3 regions of the Ciceribacter thiooxidans genome follow, and region 2 is predicted to be linked to each of the others. Evidence: predicted binding sites of a transcription regulator. Region 2 holds the regulator's gene; each other region holds the start of a gene.
What was found. The regulator LexA, encoded in region 2, represses DNA repair genes until DNA is damaged. The targets are predictions, from matches to a motif close to TGTTCNNNNTGTGTTCNG.
Positions count from the first base shown of each region.

Region 1: a site for LexA is predicted at 2,650-2,667, ahead of H4I97_RS15420 (DNA recombination protein RmuC). Genes of this name have one in related genera too.
Region 3: a site for LexA is predicted at 1,959-1,976, ahead of dnaE (DNA polymerase III subunit alpha). Genes of this name have one in related genera too.

Region 1 is NZ_CP059896.1:3,130,631-3,136,159, forward strand. Features, by position in the region: gene fmt (methionyl-tRNA formyltransferase) at 1-260, opposite strand, end outside; gene def (peptide deformylase) at 328-843, opposite strand; gene H4I97_RS15415 (globin-coupled sensor protein) at 934-2,448, opposite strand; gene H4I97_RS15420 (DNA recombination protein RmuC) at 2,701-3,927, shown strand; gene H4I97_RS15425 (ribokinase) at 3,978-4,877, shown strand; gene H4I97_RS15430 (methyl-accepting chemotaxis protein) at 5,115-5,529, shown strand, end outside.
Region 2 is NZ_CP059896.1:1,701,930-1,707,458, reverse strand. Features, by position in the region: gene H4I97_RS08085 (ComEC/Rec2 family competence protein) at 1-1,499, shown strand, start outside; gene lexA (transcriptional repressor LexA) at 1,480-2,193, opposite strand; gene H4I97_RS08075 (VOC family protein) at 2,410-3,306, shown strand; gene kdsA (3-deoxy-8-phosphooctulonate synthase) at 3,306-4,151, shown strand; gene H4I97_RS08065 (methyl-accepting chemotaxis protein) at 4,233-5,529, opposite strand, start outside.
Region 3 is NZ_CP059896.1:2,020,891-2,026,419, reverse strand. Features, by position in the region: gene H4I97_RS09755 (lipoprotein-releasing ABC transporter permease subunit) at 1-1,044, shown strand, start outside; gene H4I97_RS09750 (ABC transporter ATP-binding protein) at 1,059-1,748, shown strand; gene dnaE (DNA polymerase III subunit alpha) at 2,206-5,529, shown strand, end outside.

The sequences.
Region 1 (5,529 bases), 1.4 Mb from region 2:
ACGACCGCAACGTCGGCATCAAGCGCGCAAAAGGCCGCACGCTCCGCCGGCTCCTTGAAATTGACCGGCGTGAACACGGGAATGCCGAGCTTTTCCGCTGCCTGATGGACCGGCGACTTCTGCAGATCGAGACCTCGCCGACCGCCGGGACGCGGGGGCTGGGTATAGACGGCGACGATCTCGTGACCGGCCTCGGCAAGCGAGACAAGCGTCGGAACGGAGAATTCCGGCGTCCCCATGAAGATGATGCGAAGTGCCATGGTTATCATCGCCTCCGGCTATCGAGTGGGCTTGGTTCAGGCCCTGCCGCTTCTGCAAGCGTCGGCGCTAGATCGCCTTGCCCCTCGCCGCCTTGGTGAACTTCTTGATGACCATTTCGCGCTTCAAGCGCGAAATGTGGTCGATGAACAGGACGCCGTTCAGGTGATCGATCTCATGCTGAAGACAGGTCGCGAGCAAGCCTTCGGCTTCGGTCGTCTTCTCCTTGCCGTCGCGGTCGATGGATCGCACTGTCACCTTCGCCGGGCGCTCCACCTCGGCGTAGTAGTCCGGTATCGAGAGGCACCCTTCTTCATAAGCCGAGCGTTCGTCGGAGGACGTCAGTATCTCGGGATTGATGAAGACCAGCGGCTGCTTCTCTTCGTCCTCGCGAGACACGTCGATGACCAGCAGCCGGCGCGCCACGCCAACCTGGATGGCTGCAAGCCCGATGCCGGGCGCATCGTACATGGTTTCGAGCATGTCGTCGGCAAGCTTGAGGATATCGGAATCCACCCGTTCGACGGGCTTGGAAACCTCACGCAGCAGGGGATCGGGAAGAATAATGAGGGGCTTTATCGTCATGGGCCTCCCATATCGCATCTGTCGCGCCGATGGAATCGAAAAACGCGAGGGAAAACCCTCGCGTTCTCTGGATCTGCGCCAGACCGAAAATCAGGCAGCGAGGCCGCGTACCTGCCGACGTGGGGCGGAGGATGACTGGGAGACTTCGACGCTGTCCGTGTTGATACGACCGAGCAAATCGACGAGCCCGGCAACCTCGTTGCGCAATCGCCGCGTCTCGGCCGATGTCTGCTCCACCATTGTCGAGTTTTCCTGGGTCAGGCCATCCATGCTGCGGGTCGCCTGGTTTATCCCGCTCAGTCCGGAGGCCTGGTCCTTGGCGGCAGTCGCGATCTCTCCGACGAAGGTATTGATGGCATCGATCCGTCCGATGATGTCAGCCAGAGCCGTACCGGTGTTGGAAACGAGTTCGACGCCTTCGTTCACCTGCTGCGAGCTCTGGGAGATGAGCCGCTTGATTTCCTTGGCCGCGTCGGCGCTGCGCTGTGCCAACTGGCGAACTTCCTGGGCGACGACCGCGAAGCCCTTGCCGGCCTCGCCCGCACGGGCCGCCTCGACGCCGGCGTTGAGCGCCAAGAGATTCGTCTGGAAGGCGATTTCGTCGATGACCCCGATGATCTTCGAGATTTCGGCCGACGACTTCTCGATCTCCGCCATAGCCGACACCGCCTGGTTCACCACCTCGCCGGAGGTCCGGGCCTGTTGCTGCGTCTCCTTCACGACGGACGCGGCCCGTTCGGCATTGGAAGCGGTCTGACTGACGCTCACGGAAAGCTGCTGCAAGGCAGTCGAGCTTTCCTGAACGCCGGCCGCCTGCTTGGAGGTGCGCAGGGCCAGCTCGTCGGAGGTACGGGCAATCGTCTCTGTTCCGGTGAGGATTTCCTCCGAAGAGCGACGGATGAGCTGGAAGGATTCGTTGAGACGAGCCACGGCCTCATTGTAGTCCGTCGCCATCTGCTTGAAGTCATCCGGCAGGTCATCCGACATACGAGCTTTGAAGTCGCCGTGCGCCAGCGCTTCGAGGCCGCGGCGCAAGTGCTGCATGGCGATCTGCTGATTGGCCTCGGAGCGCTCGCGCTCTTCCTGAAGCTGCAGGCGCTTCTCTTCGAGCGCATCGAGATACACGGAGATCGAGTAGTCCATGTCCAGCATGGAGGCTTTGATCAGGGCGCTCAGCTTGTCGGCAAGAGCGGTCGCGTGATGCTTGCCGAAGGGGAACGGCCAATGCTTTTTCAGTACGCCCGCTACCAGTTCGCCGATGAGCATCGAATAGCCGCCGATATACCATCGCGGCTCAAGGCCGACCCGGGCATGGGCCTTGCCGATCGCGGTGACGCCCCTGACGTATTCCTGCGTGAAGGTTCCGTTCGAAACACGGTCCCAGTGACCGACCTGGGCCTTCTTCGCGGCCGCCATGTGCGAACCGTCACGGAAGAACCGGGCAAGATGCGGCGTAGCCGCGACCTTGGCGTAGAACTTGTCGAGCGCGCCGCCCAGAATCTCGGAAAGAGTCGGCCGCAGCGAGTGAAGCGTGCGACAGGTCTTCTCGTCGAGCTCGATGAAATCAAGGCGCTGCTTCAGGCTGTCGTCACCACTCTCTTGCATGTTGCCTCGCAATGGCTCAGGCGCCATGACGCCTGCCGGTCGGTGAAAGAAATGTGGCCGAAGACTTTGCCTAAAATGCTAAACGGAGAATGAATGACAGGCGCGAAATGTGATCAACGGCAAACCTGATGGTGCACCATACAATCGGCCTCACCTCTTGCTTGCGGGATCGCCTGACCGGATTGTCGGCGACCCGATCTTCGTTCTCGTTTTGATCTGTCATCGATGGCCGAATCTGCTAGATTGATCGCCATGAACACTACACCTTCCGCAGCCGGCGCGCCGGTCTTCATGATCGGCGACTTCGCCGTCTCATCCACCATGCTCGTCCTCGGTCTTGCAGCACTCATTCTCGCGGGGCTGATACTCTGGGCCGTCACCGTGATGCGAAGCGGCCGAATGCGGCTTCGCATGGAAATGGAAGCATCCCAAAGAGAGGCTGCAGCCGAAGCGCGGATGGCCGAACTGCTGCGCGCCCAGGCGGAGATGCAGGGGCGCCTTGCGGCCATGGCCGATGTCTTCGGCACCAAACAGTCGGAGTTCAACCAAGCGATCAATCAGCGCCTCGACGGCATGTCGCACCGGATCGGGGCGACGATCAGCGAGCAGACGAAGACCACACACGAGAACCTGCGCCGGCTGCAGGAGCGCCTCGCGGTCATCGACGCGGCCCAGAACAACATCCAGTCGCTCGCGAAGGATGTCGTCGGACTGCAGGCCATTCTCTCGAATAAGCAGACACGCGGAGCCTTCGGGCAGTCGAGGATGGAAACGATCGTCGCCGACGGACTACCGATCGGCGCCTATGCATTTCAATCCACACTTTCCAACGGATCGCGACCGGATTGCACGATCCGTATGCCGAACGACTCTCCGCCGTTGGTCGTCGACGCGAAGTTTCCGCTGGAGGCGTGGAGCGCGATACGCGACGCCGAGACGGCGGATGCCAAGAAGACTGCCGGTCAGCAGTTTCGCCGCGACATGGAGGTGCATCTGCGGGACATCGCGGAAAAGTACCTCATTCCCGGCGAGACCCAGGACATGGCCTTTCTGTTCGTTCCCTCGGAATCGATCTTCGCGGAGATCCACGAGAACTTCGAAGGTATCGTCCAGAGAGCACATCGCATGCGCGTGGTGATCGTCTCGCCGTCACTGCTGATGCTGTCGATCCAGGTGATCCAGGCCGTATTGAAGGATCAGCGGATGCGCGAACAAGCGCACCTCATCCAGGGGGAGGTCATCCACCTGATGGAAGATCTCGCCCGGTTGGACGACCGGACACGCAAACTACAGAGCCATTTTCTCGCCGCCCAGAAGGATGTCGACATGATCCTCACGTCGGCCGACAAGCTGACCAAGCGGGGCGCAAAGATCGAAGCGCTCGAATTCCAGTCCGGCAACGGCGATGAAGGCGGAACGGCGCGCGCCGTCGAGAGCAAGACGGGGCTTCTCAAGCTTCGGGTCGTTGACGAGGACTAGCCCACGGGCCAAACTCGCCTCCAAAACACGTAACGGACGGAAACACCTCGATGATCACCGTATTCGGTTCCATCAACATGGACCTCATTGCCACGACGACGCGGCTCCCGAAGCCCGGAGAAACGGTTGGTGGCAAGGATTTCTCAACGGCGGCGGGCGGCAAGGGCGCAAATCAGGCGCTCGCTGCGACGCGCGCCGGCGCCCATGTGCGCATGGTGGGTGCGGTCGGCAGTGACGCATTCGCCGCACCGGCGCTGGAACTCCTCAAACAGGCGGGAACCGAGCTTTCGGCAGTTCACAAGACGTCAGCGCCGACAGGCACCGCGCTCATTCTGGTCGGTGATGACGGAGAGAACATGATTGCCGTCGTTCCCGGCGCAAACGGTACGATCAGCAAATCGGACGCACAGGCCGCGGTCGATGCCATGGCACAGGACGACATTCTCATGCTGCAGCTGGAGATACCGGCCGGGGCCGTGGAGGAAGCCCTCTCGCGTGCGCGGGACCGCGGGATCACGACGATCATCAATATCGCGCCCTTGACGGCGGAGGCGGCTCGCCTCGGTCGGATGGCAAACATCGTGGTTGCCAACGAGACAGAGTTCGAACGCCTCGCTGCGCGGGACGGCATGGGAGCGGACGAGCGCGAAAAGGCGCTGCTGCGCCTGCACGAGGAAACCGGGCAGACCCTCGTCGTCACGCTCGGGGCGGATGGCGTGATCGCCGTCGATCAGGGCCAACTGGTCAGGGTCAACGGACTGAAGATCGTGCCAGTCGATACGGTCGGCGCGGGCGACACCTTTTGCGGTTATTTCGCCGCGGGACTGGATCAGGGTCTCTCCTTCACGGATGCGCTTCGTCGAGCGGCGGTCGCCGGTTCGCTTGCCTGCCTGAAGCCGGGGGCGCAGCCTTCGATCCCGATGTCCGACGAGGTTGCCGCCAGGCTCTGATACCTCTCGTCGCATCTCTCTTTCACCGCACCGATGGTTGTATCGGCACGCGTTGCCGCTCGAAGGTCGGAAATGCGCCGCAAATTCAATATGCATTAAGCTTTCCATTCTTATTCTCGCACTGCTTTCTCCGGCGCCGTGGCTGCATGGAGTGAAAACACCGCTCCATGAAGGAGCATCCCCTCCCTGTGACCAATTCAACGCGCCGGCCCGCCGGCGCGCGGGTTCGAGGCCGTCATGTTAAAACTGATTTCCAAATCCATTGCTTTCAAGCTACAGCTCGTCACCGGCATCGCCATCGCACTGGTGCTTGCCCTCTCCAACCTGGTTCTCATTTCGCAGACCCGTGATCGCGTCCAGTCGCTGACGATGGATCAGGCAAAGAGCCAGGCGAATGCGATCGCGAACGAAGTCGCCGGCGATATCGGTGAACTCGCAAGCGCCGCCCGCTCGATGGCGGGTGTGCTCGCGCGCGGACATGAGGCACAGTCCTTCGATCGCAAGGGCGCCATCAATCTCCTGAAGGCCAATGTCGAACAGAATGCGTTCGCCTTCGGCAGCTGGTTCTGCGAAGTCGCGCAAGCTTTCGACGGACGCAAGGAAGATACGGTCAAGAATCTCGAACTCGGCGGCAATGACAACGGAGTCTTCA
Region 2 (5,529 bases):
GCCTCCACATGGCGCTCGCCGCCGGCATCTTCTTTGTCGGCCTGCGCAAGCTGCTCAGCCTCTCGCCGGCGATCGCCCAGTCCTGGCCGATCAAGAAGATCGCTGCCATGGCCGCGCTGGCCGCTGCCTTCCTCTACCTGATGATCTCCGGCTCGCAGGTCTCCGCCATCCGCGCCTTTCTGATGACCGCGATCATGCTGGTTGCCGTCCTGTTCGACCGCCCGGCGATCAGTCTGCGCAACCTCGCACTGGCGGCGATCGTCATTCTCGTTGTTTGGCCATCACAGGTGCTCGGTGCCAGCTTCCAGATGTCGTTTGCCGCCACCGCAGGACTGATTGCCGGCTACGACGGCTGGCGCCGGCGCGCGGCACGGCAATCGCGCTATGCGCCGGACTTTCCCGGCCGGAGGATCCTTTCCTTCCTGTGGAATTTCGCGGCCGGCACCTTCCTGACGTCGCTGATTGGAGGACTGGCGACGGCAATCTTCGCCGTCGCCCATTTCCATCGACTGGCACCTTACGGTCTTGTCGCGAATCTCGCGGCAATGCCGATCATCTCTGTGGTGGTGATGCCGGCGGCACTTGCGGCAATGCTGCTCATGCCGTTCGGCCTCGATATGCCCTTTCTCATCCTCGCAGGCGAGGGGCTTGAGATCGTCATCGTGATCGCGACCACGGTCGCGAGCTGGAGTGAGGGCACGTCCGTCGGACGGCTTGCAGCATGGTTCCTGCCGCTCGCGAGCGTCGGACTGTTGTTACTCACCTTGCTGCACACACGCCTTCGGTGGATCGGCGCTGTCATCCTCGTCGTGGCGATCGGACTTGCGATCCTCCTGCCGCCGGAAGACACTGCCGACCTCATCGTCTCGGAGGACGGACGCCTGGCGGGTCTGCCCGGCCCGGACGGCAGGACGATCGCGACGAACCGCAACAAACCGTCGGACTTCCTCTTCTCACAATGGCAGCACGCGCTTGCGCGTCCGGATCATCTCGGCCCGCTCCGCAGCGAGGACGGTGCCGTCGCCGGCACTCGGGCGGAGGGAGCGGACCGGTTGTCCGTCGAACAGATAAGGACCGTTCGCGAGATGATGCGGCGACAGTTCGCAGCGTCACCCTCCGGCCGATTTCTCTGTACGGGAAAAGTCTGGTGCATCGTCCGGCTGTCGAAAGGGTGGCGGATCGCCACCGTCGAGGACCCGGCACTTCTCGGCGCCGCCTGCGATACTGCCGATTTCGTGATCACGCCGCGCCGTTCACCTTTCGGTAGCTGTCGCTCCGGCGCGAATATGATCGATGCGGAAGTGCTGCGCCGCACGGGCGCAACCGAGTTCTATCTTGGAAATCACGACGATCGGGATATCCGTCAGCGCACCGCATACACCACTCTCGACAGGCCGTGGCAGCGGCATCGACTTTACGACTGGCGGACCGACAGCTTCGCCGACGGGGAGCCCGCAGCGGGTGCGAACGCCGCAAAGGTCAGTGATAGCGGCGGATAAGTCCGACGAGCTTGCCCTGAATCTTCACACGATCAGGGCCGAAGATGCGCGTCTCATAAGCCGGGTTCGCTGCCTCGAGCGCGATCGAATCGCCCCGGCGGCGGAAGCGTTTCAGCGTCGCTTCCTCGTCGTCCACGAGTGCCACCACGATGTCGCCGGGCGTTGCGTTGCTGGCGTTGCGGATGATGACCGTGTCGCCGTCGAGAATGCCGGCCTCGATCATCGAATCACCCTTGACCTCGAGCGCATAGTGCTCGCCCGATCCGAGCATCTCCGCCGGGATGGTGATTTCGTGGGTGTTGTGCTGGATTGCCGAGATCGGCACGCCGGCCGCGATCCGGCCCATGACCGGGACGGCGACCGAATTCGAACGCTCTTCCGCGGGCGGCTTGGCCGCAGGGGCAGGTTGGCCCTTCCCAAGGCTTCCCTCGATCACGCTCGGGGAGAAACCCCGGCGCGGTTGCAGGCTGGACGAATAGGCCTCCGGCAGCCTGATGACTTCCAGCGCCCGCGCCCGGTTCGGCAGCCGCCGGATGAAACCGCGCTCTTCAAGCGCCGTGATCAGGCGGTGGATACCGGATTTCGATGCGAGGTCGAGCGCATCCTTCATCTCGTCGAAAGACGGTGGCACGCCCGATTCCTTCATCCGTTCGTGAATGAAGAGAAGCAGTTCCTGTTGCTTGCGCGTCAACATGTCCAGAGCCCCGTCGTGTGAAACAAATCCAGAACATACACTATCTGTTCCATATGTGTTCCGCAAGTCCCTAAATATTGGTAAGCAGTTGGCCGTTCGGTGGAATTTTCGCCTGCGTTCGCATCCCGGCGAACGCCGATGGGATGAGGCCGCAGCCGCCTTGCAAAGCGCCCGCAAATCGCGCAAACCAGACGCGGTCGACAAGGAGGGCGCGGGATGTCCACTGCCATGGAGACGCCGCGCGGCGTCGATCACATCGTTCTGCCGGTGCACGGGCTGAAGCCCGCACGCGAACGGCTCGGGGCGCTGGGTTTTACGGTCGCCGCCGATGCGCTGCATCCCTTCGGCACTGAGAACGCCTGCGTCTTCTTCTCCGACAAGACCTATCTTGAGCCGCTTGCGGTGGCGAGTCGCGAGACGTGCGAAGAGGCCGTCCGCAAGGGCAATGTCTTCGTCGCCCGGGATCGCGCCTTCCGTTTCCGCGCGTCGGACGGTGAGGGGTTGTCGGGGGTCGCGGTTGCCTCAACGGATGCGGCGGCGGACCACGAGGTCTATGTCGAGCACGGCCTGTCGGCTGGCGAAATCCTGCATTTCTCGCGGCCGCTGAGATTGCCGGATGGCACCGAGGCAACGGCCTCGTTCAGGCTTGCATTCGCCGCCGACCTGCGCGCGCCCGATTTTCTCCTCTTCTCCTGCGAACGAGCCAATCCGCTACCGGCGGATCGCGCCGCGCTGGAACGCCACGAGAACGGTGTGACGGGCATCTCCGCCGTCGTGCTCACCGAAGAAAATCCCTCCGACTTCCAGGAGATGCTGGAGACCGTCTTCCACCAGCGTGAGATCGAGGCGCATTCCTTCGGCATCGTCGTGCCTTCGGTAAACGCGAAGATCGAGGTGCTGACGCCCGCCGGCCTTGCGGGCTATTTCGGGCTCGACGCGCGAAATGCCGGCCGCGGCCTCGTCGGTGCGGCGATCGTCTTCCGGACCGGGGATATCGGCGTGACAGAACGCCTGCTGGCTGCTAATGGCGTTCGCCATACACGCAAGGATGGCCGCCTGATCGTACCGTGTGAAGCGGGGCAGGGCGCGCATTTCGTTTTCCAGGAGGAATAATGAGCACTTCGACCAATTCCGAAGTCGTCGTCGGCGAAGGTAGCACGAAGGTCGTCTTCTCCAATTCCAGGCGTTTCTCGTTGATCGCCGGTCCCTGCCAGATGGAGAGTCGCGATCATGCCTTCATGATCGCCGGAAGGCTCTCCGAGCTCTGCCGCGAGCTCGGCGTGGGCCTCGTCTACAAGTCGTCCTTCGACAAGGCGAACCGCACCTCGCTGTCCGCGCAGCGCGGCATCGGGCTCGACAAGGCGATGGAGGTCTTTGCTGATCTCAAGACGGAGTACGGATTTCCGGTCCTGACCGACGTGCACACGGAAGAACACTGCCGGCTGGTCGCGTCGGTGGTCGACGTCCTGCAGATTCCGGCCTTCCTCTGCCGTCAGACCGATCTTCTGGTGGCTGCCGCCCAGACCGGCCGCGCCATAAACGTGAAGAAGGGCCAGTTCCTCGCCCCCTGGGACATGAGGAATGTGCTGAACAAGATCAATGCCAGCGGCAATCCCAATGTGCTGTTGTGCGAGCGCGGCGCCTCGTTCGGATACAACACCCTTGTTTCCGACATGCGCGCGCTGCCGATCATGGCGTCAACCGGTGCTCCGGTGGTGTTCGACGCGACCCATTCCGTGCAGCAGCCGGGAGGTCAGGGCGGTTCCTCCGGCGGTCAGCGGGAATTCGTCGAGACGCTGGCGCGCGCCGCGGTTGCCGTCGGCGTCGCCGGCCTCTTCATTGAGACCCATGAGGATCCCGACAACGCCCCCTCCGACGGACCGAACATGGTGCCGATCGACCAGATGAAGCGGCTTCTCGAAAAGCTGCTCGCTTTCGACGCCGTCGCCAAGGGCTGAGCGACCGCGAGGCGCAAGATCGGAATGACATGAGAAAAGGCGCCGGTCCTTCGATCGGCGCCTTTTTCTGTGCGGGCGGTTTCAGAACTCTTCCCAGTTGCCGCCTGTAACCGCACCGCCGCCGAGACCGAGGGCGCCGGCGAGTTTCTGACCGAGCGCTCGGGCAGGCGAGGGGGTGGGACGGGTTTTCTCACCGGGAAGGGCGACTGCAGGCTTCCGAGCCGCGGGTGCGGTTGCGGGGCGCGATGCCGGCGGAAGGGCCGCTGCGGTGGCGTGTGCCCGGACGGCAGTGCCGGGCCCGAGTGCGAAGCGTGCCAGCAACGAGTCGAGGTGTCCGGCCTCTTTGGATAGCTCTCGGCAGGACGCATTCGTTTCCTCGACCATGGCGGCGTTCTGCTGGGTGAGCTGGTCCATCCGGTTTACGGCCGAGTTGACCTCGTTGAGCGCCGCGGCCTGTTCGGACGAAGCCTGCGCGATCGTTTCAATCAATCCGTCGACGGCGTTGACCTGGGTGTCGATCTCGCTGAGCGCCGAACCGGTGCGATTGACGAGGGCGACGCCGGCGGCGACCTGCGTGGACGACGTCTCGATCAGCGTCTTGATCTCCTTTGCGGCGTTCGCCGAGCGACCGGCGAGGTCGCGTACCTCCTGGGCGACGACGGCGAACCCCTTGCCGGCTTCACCGGCGCGAGCCGCCTCGACGCCGGCGTTCAGTGCGAGAAGATTGGTCTGGAAGGCGATCTCGTCGATCACATTGATGATCTGGCGGATTCTGGATGCGGAGTCCGCGATCCTGTCCATCGCAGCGACCGCCTCGCCGACGACTGCGGACGAATGGGCTGCGCTCTTCTTGGTGCCGGCGATCATGGTGCCGGCTTCGCGGGCGCGCTCGGTCGCGCTCCGTACGGTGGCGGTGATCTGGTCAAGTGCGGCGGCAGCCTCCTCGAGGGAGGCCGCCTGGGTCTCCGTGCGTCGGGCAAGATCATCGGCTGCGGAGGCGATTTCGGCAGAACCGCTGCGTACCGTCGTTGTTGCGCGCGAAATGTCCGTGAGGGTTTCCGCCATCGCGTCCATGCTGGAGTTGAATGCGCTCCGGAGCGCTTCGTAGTCTGCCGCGAAAGGACGCGCGATCCGGAAGGCGAGGTCCCCGGCGGCGAGCCGATCGAGACCTGCGCTGATGTCTTCGATGACGTGCGCCCGTTCGGCGTCTGCCGCGGACTTCGCTTCCATCTGGCGACGCTCGTCCTCGATCTGGCGTTCGCGCATCTCTTCCTGGCGCTTGCGGTTGACCGAGCGCTCCAGGGCGGCTTCACGAAAGACGGTGACGGCGCCGGCCATCTCGCCGATTTCGTCGCCGCGGCCGTCGAAGGGAACGGGA
Region 3 (5,529 bases), 320 kb from region 2:
CAGCCCGTCGACGGGCCGCTCGACAACTATGCGGAGCTCGCCGACAAGTTCTCCGGCATCGCCGGGGTGACGATGGCGCTGCCGCTCGTCGAGGGGCAGACCCTTGCGTCGGGCCGCGGCGGGGCAGGCACCGGCGCGCTGGTGCGCGGCATCCGCGCCGACGACCTCACCAAGCTCAAGACCGTCTCGAACAACATCCGCGCCGGCGACATGGTCGGCTTTGCCGCGGGGCAGGGCGTTCTGATCGGTTCGCGCATGGCGAACGAACTCGGACTCACCGCCGGCGATTCCATCACGCTCGTCTCGCCCGAGGGGGACGTGACACCGCTCGGTGTCAATCCGCGGGTGAAGTCCTACACCGTCTCCGGCATCTTCGAGATCGGCATGTCGGAATACGATGCCTCGATCATCTACATGCCGCTCGAGGAGGCGCAGCTCTATTTCAATGCCGAAGGCATCGTTCAGTCGATCGAACTCTTCGTCGACGACCCGGACATGGTCGACGAACTGCGGCCAAAGGTCGAGGAAGCGGCCGGCCGGCAGATCTTCATCACCGACTGGCGCCAGCGCAACCAGACCTTCTTTTCCGCCCTGCAGGTGGAGCGCAACGTCATGTTCATGATCCTGACGCTGATCGTGCTGGTCGCGGCGCTCAACATCATCTCGGGCCTCATCATGCTGGTGAAGGACAAGGGGAGCGACATCGCGATCCTGCGCACCATGGGTGCAACCTCCGGCTCGATCATGCGCATCTTCTTCATGACGGGTGCCGCGATCGGCGTCACCGGCACCTTCGCCGGCGTGGCGCTGGGCGTCGTCGTCTGTCTCAACATCGAATCGATCCGCAGCTTCTTCTCCTGGGTGAGCGGCACGGTGCTCTTCGATCCCGAACTCTATTTCCTCAGCCAGCTTCCGGCGGACATGAACGTCGGCGAGACGATGTCCGTCGTCATCATGGCGCTGACGCTCTCCTTCATTGCGACGCTCTTCCCTGCCTGGCGCGCCTCGCGGCTCGACCCCGTGCAAGCCCTCCGATACGAATAAGGATGCCGCTTTCCATGGCCACCGACAAAGTTCTCGCGCTCACCGGGATCGATCGCAATTACGGGCAGGGCGATACGCTTCTGACGATCCTGAAAGGCGCCGACTTCAGCCTCACGGCCGGAGAGACGGTGGCGCTCGTCGCGCCGTCCGGCACGGGCAAGTCGACGCTTCTGCACGTGGCGGGCCTGCTTGAACATCCCGACGCCGGGGAAGTCGTGATCGGTGGCGAGGCCTGTTCGGCACTGTCGGAGGATCGCCGGACGGCCGTGCGGCGCCGCTCGATCGGCTTCGTCTACCAGTTCCACCACCTGCTGCCGGAATTCTCCGCGCTCGAAAACATTATGATGCCGCAGCTCATCGCCGGGCTTTCCATGGCCGAGGCCAAGGAGCGGGCCGCACAACTTCTCGACTATATGCGGATCGGCCATCGCGCCGATCATCGCCCGGCGGAGCTTTCCGGCGGAGAACAGCAGCGGGTGGCGATTGCCCGCGCCGTCGCCAATGCGCCGCTCGTGCTGCTCGCCGACGAGCCGACCGGCAACCTCGATCCGGAGACGGCATCCTACGTTTTCTCCGCCTTGCGCGCTCTGGTCCGCCAGTCGGGGCTCGCAGCGCTGATCGCCACCCACAATCACGAACTGGCCCAGCGCATGGACCGTTGCGTGACGATCGCCGACGGCAAGATCGTCGACTACGCCGTCTGACGACTTCGGGCCGAGATCTGACGAAGGCCCCGGCCGATGCATGTCATGCGGCGCACCGGGCTCTGACGGTTACCACCCTCATCTATCCTGTCTGAACTCTGCGGCGCCGGGCAAAGCGATGCGGCCGACCGCACCGTCTGCTGCGTTTCCTCTATGTTCCAGCGCATTCGCATCGTGAATGGAAGTATATGACCCTTTTTGGGTTGACAAGAGAACAAACACGGAACAAAATAAAAACATAAAGAGTAAGGAGTGAGCCATGACTGATGTTTTCCGTGATGTCGCCGCATTCGCCTCGATCCTCATGTTCCTCACCGGTTTCTCGGTGATCGTCTCCGCGATTTGAGGTTCTCGCACCTATCCTGTAGAGAGTGACCCGTGTCCGGTCGCGAAGGCTGGACTTCCCTGTCGGGGCGACCGAAAATCGCACCGATTCATCGGATGCGGGTAGACGGATATGGGCGAAGCAGTTGGCGAAGGTGTGCACGAGGCAGGGTCGCCGGGTTTTGTGCATTTGCGCCTCCATTCGGCCTATTCGCTGCTCGAAGGCGCATTGCCGCTGAAGAAGATTCTCCGCAAGGCCGCCGCCGACGGCCAGCCGGCGGTCGCCATCACTGACACCAACAATCTCTTCGTCGCGCTCGAGTTTTCGCAATATGCCGTCGGTGACGGGCTGCAACCGATCATCGGCTGCCAGTTGTCGATCGATATGGAGGATGCGCGGGACGATAAACGTTCGTCGCATGCGCCCGCCAGATACCCTGCGATCGTGTTGCTTGCGGCGGATGCCGCCGGCTACGAGCGGCTCGTGGATCTCGTCAGCCGTGCCTACCTCGAAGGAGAGGGGCACCAGGCGGTGCATGTCACCACGTCGTGGCTGGAAGAACGCGGCACGGACGGGCTGATCGCATTGACCGGGGCTTCGGGCGGACCGGTCGATGTCGCCCTTCAGGAAGGGCACGGGGCGCAGGCCGAGGCGCGGCTTTCGACGCTGAAGCGGCTCTTCGGCGACCGGCTTTATGTCGAGTTGCAGCGTCACGGCGACTACGATCGTCGCCACGAGACGAAGATGGTGCAGCTCGCCTATCAGTACGACCTGCCGCTGGTTGCGACCAACGAAGCGTTCTTTCTCACCCGGGAGGACTACGACGCGCATGACGCGCTGATGGCCGTCGCCCACAATGCGATCGTTTCCGACGACAACCGCTTCCGCCTGACGCCCGACCATTATCTGAAGAGCCGGGCCGAGATGCAGGCGCTCTTCGCCGACTTGCCGGAGGCGATCGAGAACACCGTCGAGATCGCCATGCGGTGCTCCTTCGTGCTCAACACGCGCAAACCGATCCTGCCGCGCTTTGCCGGCGTCGGCGCCGATCCGGAGGAGGCGGAGAAAGCCGAGGCGGAGGAATTGCGGCGGCAGGCGGTCGAGGGGCTCGACCGGAGGCTCGCCGCGCTCGGAATGGCGGCGGGCTACGAGGAGAAGGATTACCGCGAACGGCTCGAATTCGAGCTCTCGATCATCGAGCGGATGAAGTTTCCCGGCTACTTCCTGATCGTTTCCGACTTCATCAAGTGGGCGAAGCAGCACGACATTCCCGTCGGTCCGGGCCGCGGTTCGGGCGCGGGCTCGCTGGTCGCCTATGCGCTCACCATCACCGACGTCGACCCCTTGCGCTTCTCGCTGCTCTTCGAACGCTTCCTCAATCCGGAACGCGTGTCGATGCCCGACTTCGACATCGACTTCTGCCAGGACCGGCGCGAAGAGGTGATCCGCTACGTCCAGCAGAAGTACGGCCGTGAGCAGGTGGCGCAGATCATCACCTTCGGTTCGCTGCAGGCGCGTGCGGCCCTGCGCGATGTCGGCCGCGTGCTGGAGATGCCCTACGGCCAGGTCGACAAGATCTGCAAGCTGGTGCCGAACAACCCGGCGAACCCGACGCCGCTTTCCAAGGCGATCGAGGAGGAACCGAAGCTCCGCGAGGAGGCGGAAGCGGAGCCGGTCGTCGCCCGTCTTCTCGACATCGCCCAGAAGATCGAGGGCCTCTACCGCCACGCCTCGACCCACGCCGCCGGTATCGTCATCGGCGACCGCCCGTTGTCGAAGCTGGTGCCGATGTATCGCGATCCGCGTTCCGACATGCCGGTGACCCAGTTCAACATGAAATGGGTCGAGCAGGCGGGGCTGGTCAAGTTCGACTTTCTCGGCCTGAAGACGCTGACGGTGCTGAAGACGGCTGTCGATTTCGTCAAGGAGCAGAGAGGCGTCGACGTCGACCTGGCAGCGATTCCGCTCGACGACAAGCTGACCTACGAAATGCTCTCCCGCGGCGAAACCGTCGGCGTGTTCCAGGTTGAAAGTGCCGGCATGCGCAAGGCGCTGATCGGCATGCGACCGGACTGTATCGAGGACATCATCGCGCTGGTGGCGCTCTACCGTCCGGGTCCGATGGAGAACATCCCGGTCTACAATGCCCGCAAGCATGGCGAGGAGGAAATTGCCTCCATCCACCCGCAGATCGACTACCTGTTGAAGGAGACGCAAGGGGTTATCGTCTACCAGGAACAGGTGATGCAGATCGCCCAGGTCCTGTCGGGCTATTCGCTCGGCGAAGCCGACCTTCTGCGCCGCGCCATGGGCAAGAAGATCAAGGCCGAGATGGACCAGCAGAGCGCCCGCTTCGTCGATGGTGCGATGAAGAACGGCGTGTCCAAGCCTCAGGCCGAGAACATCTTCGAACTCTTGGCCAAGTTCGCCAACTACGGCTTCAACAAGTCACACGCTGCGGCCTACGCGATCGTCTCCTACCAGACGGCCTACATGAAGGCGCATTATCCGGTCGAGTTCCTCGCCGCCACGATGACCTACGATATGGCCAACAGCGAGAAGCTCAACGACTTCCGCCAGGATGCGGGGCGTCTCGGCATCAAGGTCATCCCACCGTCGGTGCAGACCTCGTTCCGCCACTTTCAGACCGGCGATCGCTGCATCTACTATGCGCTCGCTGCGATCAAGGGCGTCGGCGAGTCGGCCGTCGACCACATCGTCGAAGTTCGTGGCGACAAGCCCTTCGAGAGCCTCGAGGATTTCTGTCTGCGCATCGATCCGAAGCAGATCAACCGCCGTGTCTTCGAAAGCCTGATCTGTGCCGGCGCCTTCGATTGCTTCGGCCACGACCGTGCCGAACTGATCGGCGGGCTGGACCGCATTCTCGGCTATGCGCAGCGCGCGCAGGAAAATGCCGTCAGCGGCCAGTCGGACATGTTCGGTGCCGGCGGCGCCTCCGGGCCGGAGAAGATCGCCTTCCCGACGTACACGCCGTGGCTCGCCTCGGAGAAGCTGCACCGCGAATTCCAGGTGCTGGGCTTCTATCTCTCCGCGCATCCGCTCGACACCTATCGCTCGCTCCTCGAAAAGATGCGCGTCCAGACCTTTGCCGATTTTTCCGCCGCGGTGAAGCAGGGCGCGACGGCCGGGCGTCTCGCCGGCACGGTGACGGGGCGTCAGGAACGCAAGACCCGCACCGGCAACAAGATGGGCATCGTCACCTTTTCGGATTCCTCCGGGCAGTTCGAGGCGGTCCTGTTTTCCGAAGGCCTGAACCAGTATCGCGACCTTCTGGAGTCCGGCAAATCCGTGGTGATCACCGTTGCTGCGGAAGAGCGGCCGGAGGGCATCGGGCTCAGGATCCAGACGGCCCAGTCGCTCGAAGAAAAATCGCTGCAGATGCAGAAGGCGCTACGCGTCTATGTTCGCGATTCCGGTCCGCTGAAGGCGGTCGGC